Regions from separate parts of the Algoriphagus persicinus genome, predicted to be linked through region 2. Evidence: riboswitches for the same ligand, from Rfam matches in the RefSeq annotation. Region 2 holds a riboswitch; each other region holds the start of a gene.
What was found. A riboswitch is a leader RNA that binds a small molecule or an ion and turns the genes downstream of it on or off. The one in region 2 is predicted to bind S-adenosylmethionine.
Positions count from the first base shown of each region.

Region 1: it holds a riboswitch for S-adenosylmethionine, as region 2 does, so the genes downstream of both, U3A58_RS11365 (trans-sulfuration enzyme family protein) here and U3A58_RS09320 (homocysteine S-methyltransferase family protein) in region 2, are expected to answer to the same signal.
Region 3: it holds a riboswitch for S-adenosylmethionine, as region 2 does, so the genes downstream of both, U3A58_RS16855 (O-acetylhomoserine aminocarboxypropyltransferase/cysteine synthase family protein) here and U3A58_RS09320 (homocysteine S-methyltransferase family protein) in region 2, are expected to answer to the same signal.

Region 1 covers NZ_JAYEEY010000012.1:139,883-146,309, reverse strand. Annotated here, with positions in the region: gene U3A58_RS11385 (M14 family metallopeptidase) at 1-78, opposite strand, end outside; gene U3A58_RS11380 (ribose-phosphate pyrophosphokinase) at 464-1,390, shown strand; gene U3A58_RS11375 (50S ribosomal protein L25/general stress protein Ctc) at 1,416-1,997, shown strand; gene pth (aminoacyl-tRNA hydrolase) at 2,192-2,752, shown strand; SAM riboswitch class I at 2,812-2,914, shown strand; gene U3A58_RS11365 (trans-sulfuration enzyme family protein) at 3,017-4,189, shown strand; gene U3A58_RS11360 (CBS domain-containing protein) at 4,251-4,712, opposite strand; gene U3A58_RS11355 (FG-GAP repeat domain-containing protein) at 4,832-6,376, opposite strand; gene U3A58_RS11350 (copper homeostasis protein CutC) at 6,376-6,427, opposite strand, start outside.
Region 2 covers NZ_JAYEEY010000010.1:16,867-23,293, forward strand. Annotated here, with positions in the region: gene U3A58_RS09300 (hypothetical protein) at 1-459, shown strand, start outside; gene metF (methylenetetrahydrofolate reductase [NAD(P)H]) at 532-1,485, opposite strand; gene U3A58_RS09310 (hypothetical protein) at 1,490-1,615, opposite strand; gene metH (methionine synthase) at 1,624-4,302, opposite strand; gene U3A58_RS09320 (homocysteine S-methyltransferase family protein) at 4,325-5,377, opposite strand; SAM riboswitch class I at 5,442-5,540, opposite strand; gene U3A58_RS09325 (hypothetical protein) at 5,631-6,427, opposite strand, start outside.
Region 3 covers NZ_JAYEEY010000023.1:69,279-75,705, reverse strand. Annotated here, with positions in the region: gene U3A58_RS16875 (cell division protein FtsX) at 1-287, opposite strand, end outside; gene pdeM (ligase-associated DNA damage response endonuclease PdeM) at 337-993, opposite strand; gene U3A58_RS16865 (DUF2147 domain-containing protein) at 1,074-1,517, shown strand; gene U3A58_RS16860 (homoserine O-acetyltransferase family protein) at 1,565-2,620, opposite strand; gene U3A58_RS16855 (O-acetylhomoserine aminocarboxypropyltransferase/cysteine synthase family protein) at 2,629-3,933, opposite strand; SAM riboswitch class I at 4,102-4,210, opposite strand; gene U3A58_RS16850 (carbonic anhydrase) at 4,303-4,950, opposite strand; gene U3A58_RS16845 (SulP family inorganic anion transporter) at 4,947-6,427, opposite strand, start outside.

The sequences.
Region 1 (6,427 bases), on a different contig from region 2:
TGGCGTCGGAATACGCTGGGCATATACTCCTATGGACAAGAATATAAGCAGAATAGCTAGTGTAGTTTTTAATCTCATAAGCCTATGGGTTAGTTTATTCGCTTTCTAAATTAGCACGAAAAAAGAGGTCACCCGTAATCAAAATATTCTTTTGTTGATATTTTACAGGATTGGAAAATAAAAGCAATAAGCTAATCACTAGACGAAACCAATGAAATCGTCGATAGTAAATTAAAATTCAATTCACTGAATTAGGGTGAAAAGATCATCTATTACCAATTGCTTTCTTCAGTCTTGAAAAAGAAATATTTTTCACAATTAGTTGTTTTAAGAGTGAGTTTAAAAATATCAGAAGTCAAAATTATCTTCTGAACCAACTCCAAACACCCTAGCCTTCCATTCAAAAATCATTACTTTTGATCTTGAATCCATTCTACACCTTTCCCGAAAAAAACAACTAACCATGTCCGAGGTTAAAATATTTTCAGGCACTAACAGCCAGTCACTTGCAGAGAAAGTCGCTAAAAACTATGGTAAAAAGCTAGGCGACCTAACTCTTTCCAAATTCAGTGATGGCGAATTATCGCCCAGTTTCAATGAATCCATCAGAGGCTGCACCGTCTTTTTGGTACAAAGCACTACTCCACCAAGTGACAACCTGCTGGAGCTTTGTCTAATGATAGATGCCGCCAAAAGAGCCAGCGCATATAAAGTGTGTGCCGTAATTCCATATTTCGGATATGCAAGACAAGACAGGAAAGATAGGCCAAGGGTTTCGATCGCAGCTAAGGCAATCGCCAATATGATCACCTCCGCAGGAGCAGATCGAATCATGACGTGCGACCTTCACGCCGGACAAATTCAAGGTTTTTTCGATATACCTTTGGATCATTTGAATGGATCAGCTATTTTTGTGCCCTATTTGAATTCGATAAGGCTTCCAAATATGATTTTTGCAGCTCCAGATGTAGGAGGAGTAGCAAGAGCCAGGGCATATGCCAAGCATTTTGAAGTAGAAATGGTAGTCTGTGATAAGCACAGAAAAAGAGCCAACGAAATTGCTTCCATGCAAGTAATCGGGGATGTAGAGGGTAAGGATGTTATTCTTGTGGATGATTTGGTAGATACAGCAGGGACACTCTGTAAAGCTGCTCAAATCGTCATGGAAAAAGGAGCGACTTCAGTAAGGGCTATTGCAACACATGGCGTACTTTCTGGCAAAGCTTATGAAAACATCGAAAACTCAGCTTTAGATGAATTGGTAATTACTGACACCATTTTTCCAAAACAACACTCATCCAAAATTAAAGTATTGACAGTAGCTGACCTGTTCGCCAAGGCAATTCATGCCGTGACAGGAAATACTTCTATCAGTTCTTTATTTATTTAAGAACCAATTTTAATACAAATACACTATGAAAAATCTAGAGATTATAGGGTTTAAAAGAGCAAATCTCGACAGTGCCAGTCTTTCTGAATTGAGAGAATCAGGTAATGTTCCCTGCGTGGTTTACGGACCTGGTATCAAAGAGCAGATTCACTTCTATTCACCAATCATCCTTTTCAGAGACTTGATTTATACTCCTGAGGTACACATGGTTGACTTGAACATCGAAGGAACCATCATCAAAGCAGTATTGAAGGACGCACAATTCCATCCGGTAAGTGAGGCACTTCTTCATGCTGACTTTGTAGCTTTTGCTGATGACAGGCCTATCAAGTTTGAAATTCCAGTGAAAGTTGAAGGAAGCTCTCCAGGGCTTGCTAAAGGTGGTAAATTAGAGTTGAAAACCAGAGTACTGAAAGTAAAAGGCCTTGCAAAAGACTTCCCTGATGTTATCCCTGTTGATATTTCCAACCTCGACTTAGGAAAATCATTTAAAGTTGAGGATTTAAAAGTTGAAGGCTTCGAAATCCTAACAAATCCAAACGTTTCTATCCTGACTATTGGTATTCCAAGAGCACTTAGAGGCAAGAAAGGCGGAGACGAAGAATAGATTCAGTCTTTTATTCATTCAAAATCCTGCCCATAACTGGGCAGGATTTTTTATTTTCAAGCCTTCTAGCGAAAGTAAAATGAAATCGAGCATGTCGCAAACTTCACACACTGGGATGATTATAAGACCTGCGAGACCCTCCCGAATCGAGTTCGGGACAGGCTATGTGGCCTTTGAAAAACAATTATCAACTCATGAAACACCTAATAATAGGCCTCGGGAATATTGGACCCGAATACGAACTTACCAGACACAACATCGGATTTTTGACCGTGGACAGACTAGCTGACTCAAAAGGATGTCTCTGGAAAAGTGACCGACTTGCTTTTAAGACGGAATTCAAGCATAAAGGCAGAATAATCCACCTTATCAAACCTACTACTTACATGAACCTAAGCGGTAAGGCAATGAATTATTGGTTGAAAGAGCTCCAGATTTCCATAGAAAACACCTTGGTCATCGTAGATGATGTAGCCATTCCTTTCGGGAAACTTCGCATAAAGCCTAAAGGAAGTGCAGCTGGCCACAACGGTCTAAAAAACATTGAGGAACTCACAGGTGGTCAAAACTATCCAAGACTCAGAATGGGAATAGGTGATGACTTTCCTAAAGGAAGACAAATTGACTTTGTTTTAGGGAAATTCACGCAACATGAATTTACTGATTTACCTACGATTATGGACAAAGCAATAGAAATGAGCCTCAGTTTTTGCGTTATTGGAATAGACCGCACCATGAATCAATTTAACGATTGATCGAATAAGATTTGGAAATTCCCAAATCCCGTTCTTTCTTTGTACCACTTCAGGCAACTGATTTATAAAGAAGAGGCGAGAGATTAGGCTCAATGACCCTCTGGCAACCATCCCGAAACGGAGAACGGTGCCAAATCCTACCCAATGCGGGAACTATAGATTGGCTTACTTCACAAATAATCCCTTTTAGTTCGTTTTCGCCCTTGGGTTTGATTTTCTCAAATCTGCTTGATGAGTCTTGTCAAAATCTAAACTGATCAATAAATGAGTAAGCACTTCGAAACGAATTCTGTACGGATTTCATCCTCAAAGTCCAGCCAAAGAGAGCACTCTGCTCCGATCTACCTTACTTCCAGCTTTACCTTTGATTCTGCAGAAGAAGCCAGGGCTACTTTTGCAGATGAGATAGAAGGAAATATCTATTCCCGCTATGCCAATCCCAACTCCAGTGATTTGATCGAAAAGGTCTGCACTGCTGAGGGAACAGAAGACGGATTCGCGACAGCATCAGGAATGGCTGCAATGTTTGGAAGCATTGCCGCTCTACTGCAACAAGGTGATCATGTGCTTGCTGCCCGATCACTTTTCGGCTCTACACATCAGTTATTAACCAGAGTGTTTCCTAAGTGGGGCATCAACTCTACGTACGGCGACATTTCGGACTATTTGAACTGGGAGAAACTCGTGCAGCCCAACACCAAAATGCTTTTTATAGAAACGCCATCCAATCCTGGTTTGGAGATCATCGATCTGGAATGGGCTGGTAAATTCGCAGCAGCACATAAGCTGATTTTAGTAGTAGATAATTGCTTCGCTTCGCCATACCTTCAGCAACCAGCAAAATGGGGTGCGCATATTGTGACTCACAGTGCCACCAAATACATCGATGGACAGGGAAGAGTTCTGGGTGGTTTGATTTTAGGCAAAGCTGATTTGATGAAAGAAATACATTTTTTCGCCCGACATACCGGACCATCTATATCCCCATTCAACGCTTGGATTCTGGCAAAAAGTATGGAAACATTGGGTGTGAGAATGGATAGACACTGTAGCAACGCGCTTAAAGTAGCGGAGTATTTCGAAGGTAATTCAGAATTGCTTGCAGTAAAATATCCTTTCCTGAAATCTCACCCACAATACGAAGTCGCCAAAAAACAAATGAGTCAGGGTGGAGGGGTAATTACTTTGGACTTGAAAGGCGGAGTGAGCCGTGCCCAGAAATTTATCGATCAGCTCCAAATGATCTCTATAACCGCTAATCTTGGCGACAGCCGCAGTATTATCACTCATCCAGCTTCCACCACACATAGCAAACTTTCTTCTGATGAAAGAGCCCAAGTAGGGATTTCGGATGGCCTAGTGAGACTTTCTGTGGGACTAGAGCATTATGAAGACATCATATTAGATGTAGAAAGAGCGATTGCCTCTTCAAAATAAAAAAATGCCTCCATCAAGGTATTCCTTTGTGGAGGCATTCACTTTTTTCTCTAAAGCTATTTTACCAAGTAGTCTGCCTCAAGGTAGGAAAGGCTCGAATTATATCACTCAAGCTGATCTGTCCTAACAGCCTTCCATCCTTCATTACTGGGAATCTTCGGATTTTGTGTAATAAAAATTCTGATGCAGCATCGAATATTGATAAATCAGGCGACAGTGTAAGGACATCTTTGGACATGTGTTCACTTACTTTAGCCGGAAATTTCGGAGTATTGGTATATTTCCCTTTGATAATCTCTTTGAGGCAATCAACCTCCGATATAATTCCAACCAATACGCCAGAAGCGTCAATCACAGGTCCTCCTGATATTTTTCGCTTAGTGAGTAGCTCCATCACCTGATCAATGGTATCATCCGGCTTAAAGGTGATCAAGCTAGTACTCATGTATTCTTTGACGAGAATTTGTGGAATTGGGGCTTTTTTGGGTTCTGCCATTCTAACCCCTTGAAAACTTTTTACCATAGCTTAAAAATTAAGGATGAACGAATAAATTACCGATATTACAGCACAATTAAAAATTATAATTTAAAACATATGATAAATCAATACTATATTTTTAAAATAATCTCAACTTCAAAATTTTAATTTAGTTTGTTCTCTAAGTAAATAAATGGCCTCCAAGGTTTGGTTGCTCCCTTGTACAGTTCATTAAATTCAAAGGATCCAACTATCACATCAATATCCCCATCCAAATCAACATCTCCCGAGGTCATCGTGAGCCAATTCCCATCAACGATTTTACTCAGTACAAATGGATCAAACTTGCCATTTTCATTTTGCCTGAAATAAACCAAATTTTGCTTTGAGCTTAGTGAATTATCAGGAAAGAAGGACAACACGAAGAAATCCTGATCACTATCGCCATCAAAATCCGCAATTTCAATTCCACTCGCTCCGTGCATGGGATAAAACCACGATTCCTCAAATCCATTTTCACCATCATTCAAAAAGATATGAACGCCGTGAAAGTTTTTTAGCACTTGTGACAGATCCGCATTATCGCCATTCACTACAATAATATCTTTGTACCCATCCCCATTCACATCCTCAAACCGAAAGTCACTTGATCCAAATGCAGGCTGAAATTGAAGGAGCGCTTTCTCTTTAAATTGGTTTGCTCCTTCATTTAACCACACATATATTCCTTCCTTGGACTGTGCCATCAGCCCTATCACATCTAAATCCCCGTCTTTATCAAAATCAACTGCAATAGCTCGTCTTGCCCCGGGCTCAGCGCGCAAAATCACTTCGCTTGCCCCGGAAGATCTCGAAAGGTAGATACTCATCTTGCCAAAGTGATCGCCAAACTGAGAAACTACCCTATCCAATTCACCATCTCCATTCCAATCTGCTACTGCTAGATTTACCGGCCGGATCAAGTCGGTCAATATTTCTTTACTTTTCCAATTTCCAGCTTCGTTCCAGAATCTTGAAACCTTACCCAAGGTGTCATTAGATGGATCCATTCTCCCCATGGTCAGCAAATCGAACGTGCCATCTTCATTCCAGTTGACATCCACCGGTGCCACTTCTGTGGCAATAGAATCTTTGATTTGAAAACCATTCTTAGGATCGAGGATATAAATAACTTTTAAGCGATCTCCGAGCCACAAGTCACCGGTTTTGAGGTGCACCCTCAGCATGGTAGATAGATTACCTTTTATTGTTTTGAATTCAGGTTGTGAAGCTTGAAAACCCGGAATACCTTTGATCGGTGTTGCTTTTTTGTCTTGAGGCAAAGGTGATTCTGGCGCATTCTCTAAATAATAAGCAAGAATTTTCTCCCAATCTTTTCCTCTTATGAGTTGAATCTTGGAATAAACTCCCGCAGGAACACCCAAATCCTCTGGCAGAGCTTGACCAAAATCCTCCGGTAAAAATAGTCCCATACGCTTACGCATATCGGGAAGCACCTTTTCCCGCCAGGTATTTTTATCCAAAATTCCAGGTTCAGGCTTTAAATGGCAGCTTGCGCAGTAGGCATTCGCGAGCTGCTCACCGCTTAAATTCAAATCCATAGAAGCTAATAGCTCCAAAGACGGTGGAGGTTGCTTCCGCTCCGAAATCGGATTACAGGAATACAAAAGTGTCCCAACAAGTAAACAAATCAGACTTCTCAACTTCATTATTTTATTACCCCCAAAAACTGATTTACTACTTCCTGATCTATTCTGAGG
Region 2 (6,427 bases):
AAAAACTACACGGAAGCTGATCGTGTACAAGCCACCGAGAACCTTGAAAATTACGTGGACAGCGTAGAAACTGCTGTCAAGATTATACCGGTTCATAACTGGTCAATAATCGACGAACGGTATGACAGTTTAGATTCCAGGGCTGAGAAAGTCTATAATGACCTAAAAGCGGACGATGATAATCTTGAAATGATTGAAGAACGCTATGAAACCGTGGTAAAAAATGCCAAGTCAGAAGCTGAAAACTTCGAGAGAACCGCCAACATGCACATGGGAAATGTGGAGACTTGGTGGGAGAAAATGGCTGAAAACATGGAATCTGGAACCAAAACCACCACTGAAGAACTTGAAGAATCTACTCAAGAAAGTATGGATTGGCTGGAGAAAAACTTCGACAAACTAGGTGATGAGACCAAGAAGAAATATGAGGAAATCACCATAAAACTTAATAAAGACTAAAAACTACCAATCAAGCAAAAGCCTTTTGAATTAACTTTCAAAAGGCTTTTTTGTCATCAAATAACGCTTAATCTAAAATATTTCCTTAGCAATCTTGTATGTAGTTTCAGCTTTACTCATCGTATAGAAATGCAAGGAAGGCACCTTCCTATTCACAAGTTCCTTGCACTGCTGAATAGACCACTCTACCCCCACTTGCTTGACTTCAGCATTGGTTTGGCACTTTTCCAATTCATCCATCAGCGGATCAGGCAAGGACAAAAAGAAAGTTCGTGGAAGCATGGTGATTTGTCCAATAGTGGTAATCGGCTTGATCCCAGGAATAATAGGAACCATAATTCCAGCGGCTCGAACTTGGTCTACAAATTCAAAGTATTTCTCATTGTCAAAAAACATTTGAGTCACGATATACTCAGCTCCTTTGTCAACTTTTTCTTTTAAATATTTCAGATCAAACCTCATAGAAGGTGCTTCAAAATGCTTCTCAGGATAACCCGCTACTCCTACACAAAAATCAGTTTGGAATCCTATTTCGGTTTCCTCATGCAGGTATCTCCCTTGATTCATTTTTAATATCTGCTCTACTAGTTCACTGGCGAAGCCATGACCTTCAGTTTCTGGGACAAACTTTCCTTCAGTCTTTGGCGCATCTCCACGTAGCGCAAGCACATTTTCTACTCCTATGAAGTTTAGATCAATAAGTGCGTTCTCTGTTTCTTCTTTGGTAAAGCCCCCACACAGCAAATGTGGGACAGCATCAATGTGAAAGCGATTCATAATGGCAGCACAGATGCCCACCGTTCCCGGGCGTTTTTTAGTGCTGATTTTCTGCAGCAATCCATTGGGATGCTTCTTATAGATATACTCTTCTCTGTGATAAGTCACATCCACAAATGGTGGCTTGAAATCCATCAGAGGAGCGATTCCCTCCAGCAATTCTTTCAGGCTTTGGCCCTTCAGCGGAGGTAATATTTCAAAGGAGAATACCGTGTTTTTGGCATTCGCTAGGTGTTCTGTTATTTTCATCTGTTTATATTTTTCTTTCAAAGGTCATAACCTGTCCCGTGACTAAGGAAACGGGATAGACTATTCCGAACTCGATTCGGGAGAATCTCGCATGATTGATAATCATCACGCTCTGTGTCGCCTTCGACATACTTGATTTTATGAAATAGGTTCTACTAGAGTTAAATTAGGTTGATAGGCTAGGTTCGGTGAGAGCAAACGCTCCGCATCTTTGAGAGCTATTCCTTTTCGCTCTGCATAGCTGGCCACTTGATCCTCTCCTATTTTGCCAAGTCCAAAATATTTACTCTCTGGATGACCGAAGAAATATCCGGAAACTGATGATGTGGGATACATCGCAAAGCTGGATGTCAATTCGATTCCAATTTCCTTCTCCATATCTAGCAGCTTGGAGATCGTCATCTTTTCTGAGTGCTCAGGGCAAGCAGGATAGCCCGGGGCAGGACGGATTCCTGGATATTCTTCTCTGATCAAAGAATCATTTTTTAGATTTTCATCTTTAGAGTAACCCCAATATTCCTTTCTCACCTGTTCATGGATGTACTCAGCAGCAGCCTCAGCCAGCCTGTCTGCGATAGATTTGAACATAATATCATTGAAATCATCACCATCTTTCTGGAATTCAGCCAATTTGGTTTCCATTCCTATACCTGATGTCACTGCAAAGCATCCCATATAGTCTGTCTGCGTAGGATGTAAATAATCAGCCAATGAACGGTTAGGTACACCTCTACCTTTTTTACCTTGCTGGCGCAAAAAGTGAAAAGTTCCTGCTTGATTTCCGTCCACATCAAATACTGCTGCATCATCATCGTTTCTTCGTACTGGATAAAGGCCAAAAACGGCATTCGCAGAAAGCCACTTTTCAGCAATAGCCTTATCCAGCATTTCATTCGCTTCATCAAAGACTTTCTTGGCTTCGACTCCGACTATAGGATCCGAGAAAATCTTGGGGAATTTCCCACTTAGCATCCAGGTACTAAAGAATGGAGTCCAATCGATGTACTTGCGGACTAAGTTCAAATCCAACTCTTTCAGCACTGTTCTGCCAAGTTTCTTAGGAACTACAGGCAGATATGAACTCCAATCAATCTCAACTGGATTGCCTTTGGCTTGCTCGTAGGTTACTAATTGTTTGAGTGATTGTTTTGCCTCATGCTCTACTCTAAGTTGCTTATAGATTTCTTTGTATTTCAGTCTATAAGCCTCCTTAGTTTCTTCAGAGATCGCTTCTCCAGCGATAGGAACAGATTTGCTTGCATCCATTACATGGATTACTGTCCCGCTATAAACAGGATCGATTTTTACGGCAGTATGAATCCTGGATGTGGTAGCACCTCCGATTAGCAAAGGAATCTTGATTCCTTGTCGCTCCATCTCAGAGGCCACATTCACCATTTCATCCAAGGAAGGCGTGATCAAACCACTCAGTCCGATGATATCCACTTTATTCTTTACAGCTTCATCTATTATCTTCTGAGCATCCACCATCACGCCCAAATCTATGATTTGATAGCTATTACAGGCCAAAACCACACCCACGATATTCTTTCCTATATCGTGCACATCGCCTTTTACAGTGGCCAAAAGGATTTTTTTCAAAGAAGATTCTTCTTCACCTTCTTTGGGCAGTGGCATAAATGGTTCCAAATAAGCAACTGCCTTTTTCATCACGCGGGCAGATTTCACCACCTGAGGCAGGAACATTTTCCCCTCGCCAAAAAGATCACCTACCACATTCATCCCATCCATCAATGGCCCTTCTATTACCTTGAGCGGATTTTTAAGTTCTATTCTCGCTTCTTCAGTATCTTCTACGATAAAATCCAAAATTCCCTTCACCAAGGCATGTTCCATACGCTTAGATACCGGGTCAGAACGCCAAGCTTCGTTTACTACATCCTTCTTATCTGCCGATTTTACCGTCTCTGCAAACTCAAGCATACGCTCGGTAGCATCTTCCCTTCGATCAAAAAGCACATCTTCTACTCGATCAAGCAAGTCCTTGGGAATATCGTCGTAGATCTCCAACATAGTTGGATTCACGATTCCCATGTCCATTCCGCTCTTGATCGCATGGTAGAGAAATGCCGCGTGCATTGCTTCTCTCACCGGGTTATTGCCCCGGAAAGAAAAGCTGACATTACTCACGCCTCCACTCACCTTGGCACCAGAGAGATTTGCTTTGATCCATTTGGTAGCATTAAAGAAATCCAACGCATTTTTTCTATGCTCATCCATTCCCGTAGCTACTGGGAAGATATTCGGGTCAAAAATGATATCCTGAGGATTAAACTTCACTTGATCTACCAGCAGTCTATAGCTTCTCTCACAGATCTCTATTCGTCTCTCGTACGTATCAGCCTGTCCATCTTCATCAAAAGCCATCACCACCACAGCAGCACCAAATTTCTTGACAGTTTTGGCTTGCTGGATAAATTCCTCCTCTCCGTTTTTCAACGAGATAGAATTCACTATTCCTTTTCCCTGTACGCATTTCAATCCAGCTACAATGATCTTCCATTTGGAACTATCAATCATAATCGGGATTCGAGAAATCTCCGGCTCTGAAGCAATAAGATTCAGGAATTTGACCATAGCAAATTCACCATCAAGCATTCCTTCGTCCATGCAGACATCCAGCACCTGCGCACCGCCTCTTACTTGATCCAATGCTACTTCCAGTGCTTCATCGTAGTTCCCATTCAATATCAATCTGGCAAACTTCTTCGAACCGGTGATATTGGTCCGCTCGCCTACATTGACAAAATTGATTTCCGGGGTAAAAACCAGAGGCTCTAAGCCCGATAGTTTCATGTAATTAATTCTTATCATCTTCTCAGTCCAACGTTTCTTCTAATTCTTCTTCTTGTAATTTTCTAGGCTGAAAATTGGCAGCCATATTTGCTAAGGCCGAAATATGCTCAGGAGTGGTTCCGCAGCAACCTCCCAGGATGTTTAGCATTCCTTCTTTCAAAAAGTCTCTCACTTGATCTGCCATTTCATTGGCTCCCTGATCGTACTGGCCAAATTCATTCGGCAAGCCTGCATTAGGATAAGCACTTACGAAGAAGGGGGCTTTATTTGCAAGTACTTTCAAATAGGGTCTTAATTCTTTGGCTCCCAAAGCACAATTCAATCCAACTGAAAGCAATGGTACATGAGATATTGAAATCAAAAATGCTTCCGTGGTCTGTCCTGAAAGTGTGCGTCCGGAAGCATCCGTGATTGTCCCGGAAATCATGATTGGAATTCCACCCTCTTTGGGGTCTAATGGAATATTTCTTTCCTCATATACATCTTGAATAGCATATAATGCTGCTTTAGCATTCAGTGTATCAAAAATCGTTTCTACCAAAATTATATCAACTCCACCATCTAGCAGGCCTCGAACTTGCTCAGCATAAGCTTCTGCCAGCTGATCAAAAGTTACCGCACGGTACCCTGGATCATTTACATCAGGTGAAAGCGAGGCTGTCCTATTTGTTGGGCCTATAGCTCCAGCGACGAAGCGGGGTTTCTTAGGATTTTTGGTAGTGAATTCGTTAGCCACCTCCCTCGCTAGTTTCGCAGATTCTATATTAATAGTATATGCCAAATGAGAGAGCTCATAATCTGCTTGAGCAATGTTAGTAGCAGAGAAAGTGTTGGTTTCAATAATATCTGCTCCTGCTTTGAAGTATTCTGCATGAATATCCTTGATGATCTGAGGCTTACTCAAAGACAACAGGTCATTGTTTCCCTTGAGTGATTTAGGATGTGAGGCTAGTTCGGGAGTTCGAAAATCCTCCTCAGTCAATGTATATCGTTGAATCATGGTACCCATGGCTCCATCGAGTATCAAAATTCGCTGAGAAAGTTGTTGAAGTAGGGATTCCGTTCTGTTTTGCATACTTTTTTTTTTGATTCAAAAAGCTTGTCGAGCAAAACACGGAGAAAAGTACCAAGTACTTGTCCGCTCATCTGTTCCCGATGAATCGGGATGGGAGTTAGCACCTTGGCTACAGGTTGCTAAGACGTCATTGGGCCCTTCCCTCAGTCTTTCTCGATAAGCTGCCCAAAGTTAATACCATTTTGATAATAAAACAGGAGATTTACCTAAAAGGACACACTAAAAGTAGAGTTAGATTGACTAAAGGACAAAATCATGGCCTCACGCCTACTCCAAAACTCAGATAAGGTCCCCCAATATAATTTGCCATACCAAAATCCCCAAGGTTGTAATTTGCCAAGGGGAGTTCATATCCTGCTGCCGCAGTAAATACAAGGTCAAAAAGTTTACGTTTTGTCATTGGAAAGCCATATTCTACAAAGACTTCTGGTTTTAGCATTAACCCACTGTTTTTCATATACCCGTCAAATTCACGCTGCTCAAATAGCTCTGGAAAATCAGGTTTTCCATTTTTCGTAAGAGTATATCGAATATTGCCAAAGCCAAGACCTGCTAATGCTCCCAATCCAAAATTTCTATATTCAATCAAATTGAATCCCATATTCCCGAAAACTCTTAAGCTATTTAAAGCGTGCTCTTTTTCAGTAGTTGCATTTCCGCTGATGGCAAGATTATAGAGCTCTGCACCATAAAGTAACCGCTCCGTATTCCCTAAAATCCTCAAGCCCCAGTTGGACGGAGTCCCATTGAGTGGATTGAGACCGGCAGCTTTCAACTTTGCATTGAATTCTTTGGCAGTAGTGAAGTGAATACCTCGAATCAACGAAATACTGATGCTGGCGTCTTTGTAGAAGAAATTTCGATCAGGAAGTGAAATCCCAGCGCCTACTCTTACAAATGCTCCGTTTTGGGCGTTGTCAAAGGATATTCCATTCATATTCCATTTCCCTTCCAGCGGACTGAAGGCATAGCCCAATTTGGTTATAAGCTGCAGTGCCTCAGATCTACCGGGCAGGTCCAAATCATAACTCAACTGAAAGCCAATTTCTG
Region 3 (6,427 bases), on a different contig from region 2:
GCTTCCTCATCTGATACAAACTTTAGATTCAGTGTATCTCCTTTTTGTAGGATAAATGATCGCTTGGAAAGGTTGTCATGAATTGCATCGAGGTCTTTTTGTTCCAGGGTTTTTTCCAAGAATACCTGTACCTCGATATTCTCACGGATCATACTCGTCAGAGTTTTTGCCTGGATCAAGATCACTCCGAAGAGACCCACTATAAAAAGTGATAGGGTAGTACTGAATAGTACACTTCCGAATTTGAAGTGTCCTAGGGTCTTTTTCTTGCGTGGATAGTTGGCCATAGCTTAAGATTTCTGCTCAAAAGTAACCTTCCCCAAGGATATTGCCAATCTATTCCTGATAAAGGATTTCAATGACCATTTCTCCACTTATTCCAAAGATTTGGTCTTTGGTTTTTCGCTTAATTATAGAGAGTCCAGTAAAACAGCCAAAAGCCGGAAGAATCAGTTGGTTTTCGCTAAGATGAAAACAAGAGATCCGTATCGCTTGACGTCCTTTTCCATGCAAGCGGACACCCGGATGGATGTGCCCACAGAGATTTAATTTTCCTTCAGGCACCTGCTCCGCTGGTTCATGACTGAGAAACAAATTCCCCAGATCGACTGGGTTTTCATGAATTTGAAATAAGGATTGACTATAAGCCAAGGGAGGCAGTACATCATGATTTCCTTTGACCAGGTGAAATTGGACCTGATTAAAGTCTGACAAGAAAGCGTTTAAAGATTCCCATTGTTCATTCCAATCACTATGAAACAAGTCACCTAAAATATAAAAATCGATGGGGGAATACCTTTTTATTAATACTGTAATTGTCTCTAAATCATGATGATGTATGGATTCTGGAATAGGGATTCCAGATTTACGGAAATGTGCTGCTTTGCCAAAATGCAAGTCAGCTATAAATAAAGTAGCACTTTTCGCAATCCAAATTGCCTTCTCAGGTAGTAAGTGAAGTGTAGTATCAGTAAACGTAATACTGGAATGCATGAATTAGTGGGTATGATTTTAGGGCTTATTTGGATATAATGAAATCTAAGTCAATTATAAATTTACAAAACTTATTTTTTATGGAAACTCGTCAATTTACTTATATATGCATTTTCATGATCTTAATTGGTACTGAAAATCTACTCGCACAATCTAATTCTAAGATCAAAGGCGTTTGGTTCAATCCTGATAAAACAGCTCAGATTGAGATTATGGAGAATGAGAATGAGATGATTGGTAAAATCATCTGGATCCAGCAAGAAGATGATGATCCGGCAACATTTACAGATCTGGTGAATTCGGATATTAGCCTAAGAAACCGCCCGCTGATGGGACTTACTATATTGGAAGGGTTAAAATTTAGAGATGGAATTTGGTCTGATGGCAAAATCTATGATCCACAATCTGGCATAAGCTATGCCTGTGAATTGCAGCTAAAAAAGAAAGATATTTTGGAGATCAAAGGATACTTAGGTGACTCCTGGGTGAGTCGGACTGTGGAATGGAATAGGGTAAAAAAATAAGGCAGAAATTTCTGCCTTATTTTTTTACTGGAGTATTTAATAGTCTGCTAGCTCTTTTGTTGTAAGTAAAACGACTTTAGAATATTGGAAAGCTGCTCAAATTCAATCAGAAAAGCATCGTGTCCAGCTGTTGATGTGATTTCTTTATACGTTCCTTTTTTCACTTTTTGGCTGATATATTGAGATTCTTCTGGGAGGAACAGTAAGTCCGTACCTACTCCAATTGCCAGTACATTTGCTTCTATTTTTCCTAATGCGTCATCTAAATTCCCGCGATTTCTCCCCAAATCATGAGAATCCATCGTTTTGCTGAGTGTCCAATAGGAGAGTGCATTAAATCTACTCGCCAATTTTTTGCCTTGGTAGCGTAAGTAGGAAGAGGCACGATAATTATCCACTATTCCCTCAGGATCCACTTGCTTGGCTTTAATATCCAATGGATGTCTATAGGTGAGCATTGCTATTGCCCTGGCTGTTTCTAGTCCTTTTTGTCCGGCCAATTCATGACATTCACCCCAGGTGCAATCAGATTCGATTGCCATTCGCTGAGTTTCATTGAAGCCTATTACCCAAGGAGATGTTTTGGCAGTGGATGCTAAAATAATGGCATTTTTCAGTTTAGTGCCCAACAGGTAGGCCCATTCCAGACCAACCTGTCCTCCTAGAGAACCACCGATCAAGCTATGGATACTGTCTATTTTCAAATGAACCCTCAACCGCTCAAGTCCGGCAGCCATATCCCTGCTGGTCAGCTGGGGGAAATCGTAATAATAAGGCTCCCCCGTCTTAGGATTCTCGCTGAAAGGCTGCGTAGAGCCATAACATGAGCCAAGTAGGTTAGCACAGATAATAAAATGATTTGCAGGGTTAAAGAATTTATCTTCTCCGATTAGACCATTCCACCATTCTGATGCATTAGAATCTCCTGTAAGCGCATGAATCACCCAGACCACGTTGGATTTATCTGAATTAAGTTGACCATAGCTGGTGTAAGCAATATCAATTTCAGAAAGTACTTCTCCAGATTCCAGATGCAACGGTGTACTAGAGTGAAAGGTATCCTGGGACATAGTAAACGCAGCGTATTGACTTTTAAGGTTCATTTATAAACTTAGATTTTATCGAATGCTTGTTGCAAATCCGACTTAATATCTTCGATGTGTTCTATGCCACAGGAGATTCTCAATTGGGTGGGAGTGACACCGGCGGCTAGTTGCTCCTCATCTGAAAGCTGCTGGTGGGTAGTGGCTGCTGGCTGGATAATTAGCGTTTTGGCATCACCTACATTTGCCAAATGAGAAATCAATTCCAGATTATTTATCAAAGTTGAAGCTTGGTCTTTATCGCCTTTCAGCTCAAAGCTCAACACTCCTCCAAATCCATTTCTCAGGTATTTCTTAGCCAAATCATGGTATGGTGAGGAAGTCAATCCTGGGTAATTTACTTTTTGCACAGAAGGGTGAGCTTCTAGCCACTGTGCCAGAGCCAAGGTGTTTTCCACTGTTTTCTGCATTCTTAGTGACAGCGTTTCTATTCCTTGGAGTAGCAAGAAGGAATTGAAAGGGCTGATAGCAGGGCCAAAATCTCGAAGTCCTTCTACTCTTGCGCGTATGGCAAAGGCAATATTTGGAAGTCCCAATGGGTTATTCTCTCCAAAAACCTCCCAGAAATTCAAGCCATGATAGCCTTCAGATGGCTCAGAAAATTGTTTGAATTTACCGTTACCCCAGTTGAAGTTCCCTCCATCTACAATAATTCCACCGATAGAAGTACCATGTCCACCTATCCATTTGGTAGCTGAGGAAGTGACAATATTTGCTCCATGAGCGATAGGCTGACAAAGATATCCTCCTGCACCAAAGGTATTATCTACTATCAATGGAATGTGGTGCTTTTTGGCAACGGCTGCAATTGCTTCGAAGTCAGGAATATTGAATTCAGGATTTCCTATGGTCTCCAGATAGATTGCCTTGGTTTTCTCATCGATTAGTGATTCAAAATCAGCAGGTGTTTTTCCCTGGGCAAATCTAGCTTCAATACCGATTCTCTTGAATGAAACTTTAAATTGATTGAAAGTTCCTCCATATAGAAATGGACTTGATACGAAATTATCCCCTGCTTCCATGATATTGTTCAAAGCTAGAAATTGAGCGGCTTGACCTGAACCAGTGGCCACTGCTGCTACACCACCTTCTAATGCCGCTATTCTTTTTTCAAAAACATCCGTAGTAGGATTCATGATGCGGGTGTAAATATTCCCGAATTCCTTTAGACCAAAAAGATTGGCCCCATGTTCTGCTGAATTGAATACATAGGAGGTGGTTTGATAGATAGGAACTGCTCGAGAGTTAGTAGCAGTATCTGGCTCATGACCAGCATGAACTTGCAATGTGTCGAAGTGAAGGTTTTTAGACATGATTTTTTGGATTTATGGTTAGAAAAATTGTATTCAATAAAAAGCCTATAGGGGAATTATCCAGAATAGGCTGAAATAGACTCAACACAGGGATAAAGCAAGATGCTTTACCAAAGATACGGTTGAAATAGAGATTGGAGAAGTGTGACCTGAGTGCATCATAATTTGAACTTATAGTTCCAAAAGAGAATAGCTCTTTTGGCAGGAATTGGCACCTTGGACTTTCCAGGTTGCCAGAGGGTCTATGAGCCTGTCTCTCGCCTCTTCTTTATAAATCCGAGCACATAAAAGTGAAAGGATGCTGCAAATAAAGTGTCAACGAGTGGAAAATCAAAATATATTCTCACTCGCTGACTAAAAAATTTCGATTTATTTATCTAATTCTTCCAGTTCAAATCTGAAAATAGGATTGATCTTCTCAAAATCAGGCTCAATGTTTACTAATTCTTTGACCAACCCATCGTTCAAGCCATAGACCCAGCCATGGATTTTTGGAGCTGATCTATCTCTCCAGGCTTTCTGGATGATGGATGTCTTGATTAGGTCTTGGCATTGCTCCATTACATTGAATTCTACTAGGGCATTCACTTTGTCATCATGCTGTTCTTTGGCATCGATCTCCTTTTGGTAGAGTTTGTATACTTCTTTGATATTGAGCAGCCATTTGTTAATGATTCCAAAGCTTTTATTAGTCAATGCGGCCTCTATACCTCCGCAGCCATAATGACCACAGACGATGATATGTTCTACTTTAAGCACTGCCACTGCATATTCTAATACACTCAAGAGGTTCAGATCGGTATGCACCACCATATTTGCGATGTTTCGGTGCACAAATATTTCGCCCGGATCTGTGCCGGTGATTTGATTCGCAGGAACTCTGCTGTCAGAACATCCTATCCAAAGAAATTTTGGACTTTGTTGCTTGGCTAATCTTTCAAAAAACTTCTCATCGGTCTGCTTTTGATCGGCTGACCAGGATTTATTCTGAATCAATAATTTCTCGTAAGGGCTCATGTTTTTTCGTGAATTTTATAATTAAATCCTTTTATGGTAATAGTTATATTTTTATCTGAACTAGTTGAAATGAAATCATTTAAAACTTCTTGGATGTCATGATCTATAAACTGTGCTTTTTGTGCATTGATAATTACCTTGGAGTCTGACGGAATCCTTCCCAATTGCTTCATCAGTAATGCTTTATTCAGAAATGATACGTCTTTTTGAAGCTTCAATAAATAATTTCCATTCATTTCAGTAAGCGTTACCGCACCTATGAAATTGGTCTTCATCACAAAGTACAACCCAAAAACCATCCCTATTCCTATTCCTACCAAAAGATCTGTAAACAGAATAGCTACTACAGTTACTACGAAAGGAATAAATTGGTCCCAGCCATTCCTGTAGATATTCACGAAAATAGCGGGCTTGGCTAGCTTGTACCCCACAACAAATAAAACAGCTGCTAAGCAGCTTAGGGGAATCATATTTAGAATATTGGGTATAGATAAAACTAATATCATCAACAAAATTCCATGGAGAATAGCAGATAATTTTGTCTTTGCTCCAGAGGCAATATTTGCAGAACTTCTTACAATCACGGCTGTGATCGGTAGGCCACCTATTAATCCGGAAACGGTATTTCCCACGCCCTGAGCAAATAATTCCTTGCTTGGAGGTGTAGTTCTTTTCATGGGGTCGAGCTTGTCTGCAGCGTCAATACTCAGCAGTGTCTCGAGACTTCCGATGATGGCTATGGTAGCAGCTACAATCCAAAAAGTACTTTCGCCAATCATAGAAAAGTCTGGAAAGGTCAGCAATTCACCTAATTGCCCAAAATTATCCAAGACAGGAATGCTCACCAGATGATCCCCGCTTAGCTTCCATTCTGGCTTCCAAATGCCATAAAAATAATTGATAACTATCCCTGAAATAACTGCCCATAAAGCACCGGGAACAACGCCGAAGATTTTATGATTTTTGATTCTAGGCCTTTCAAAAAGGATCAGGATCCCCAACGCGAATAATACGATCGGTATGGCTCCTACGCTACTATATTTGAAGGCATACCAAATCTCAGAAAAGGTATTGTGATCATCAGTCTGTAGGAATGCTTGATCTCCCATCAAATCCACATCATAGCCGAGGGCATGTGGGATTTGCTTGAGTATAAGGATCAAGCCAATGGCAGTGAGCATTCCCTTGATTACAGAATGAGGAAAGTAATAGCCAATCACTCCGGCTTTAGCAAGACCCAAGGCTAGCTGTATCAACCCCGCTATGACAAGTGTACCAAGAAATAGAGGAAAAGTCCCCATGCTGTTGATTGAATCAAGTACAATCACTGTCAATCCCGCTGCAGGGCCACTTACACTTACATTTGATCCCGATAGGGATCCTATCACCATTCCGCCCACTATTCCCGCTATCAAACCTGACATTGGAGGTGCGCCACTTGCTATGGCAATCCCCAAACAAAGTGGTAAAGCCACCA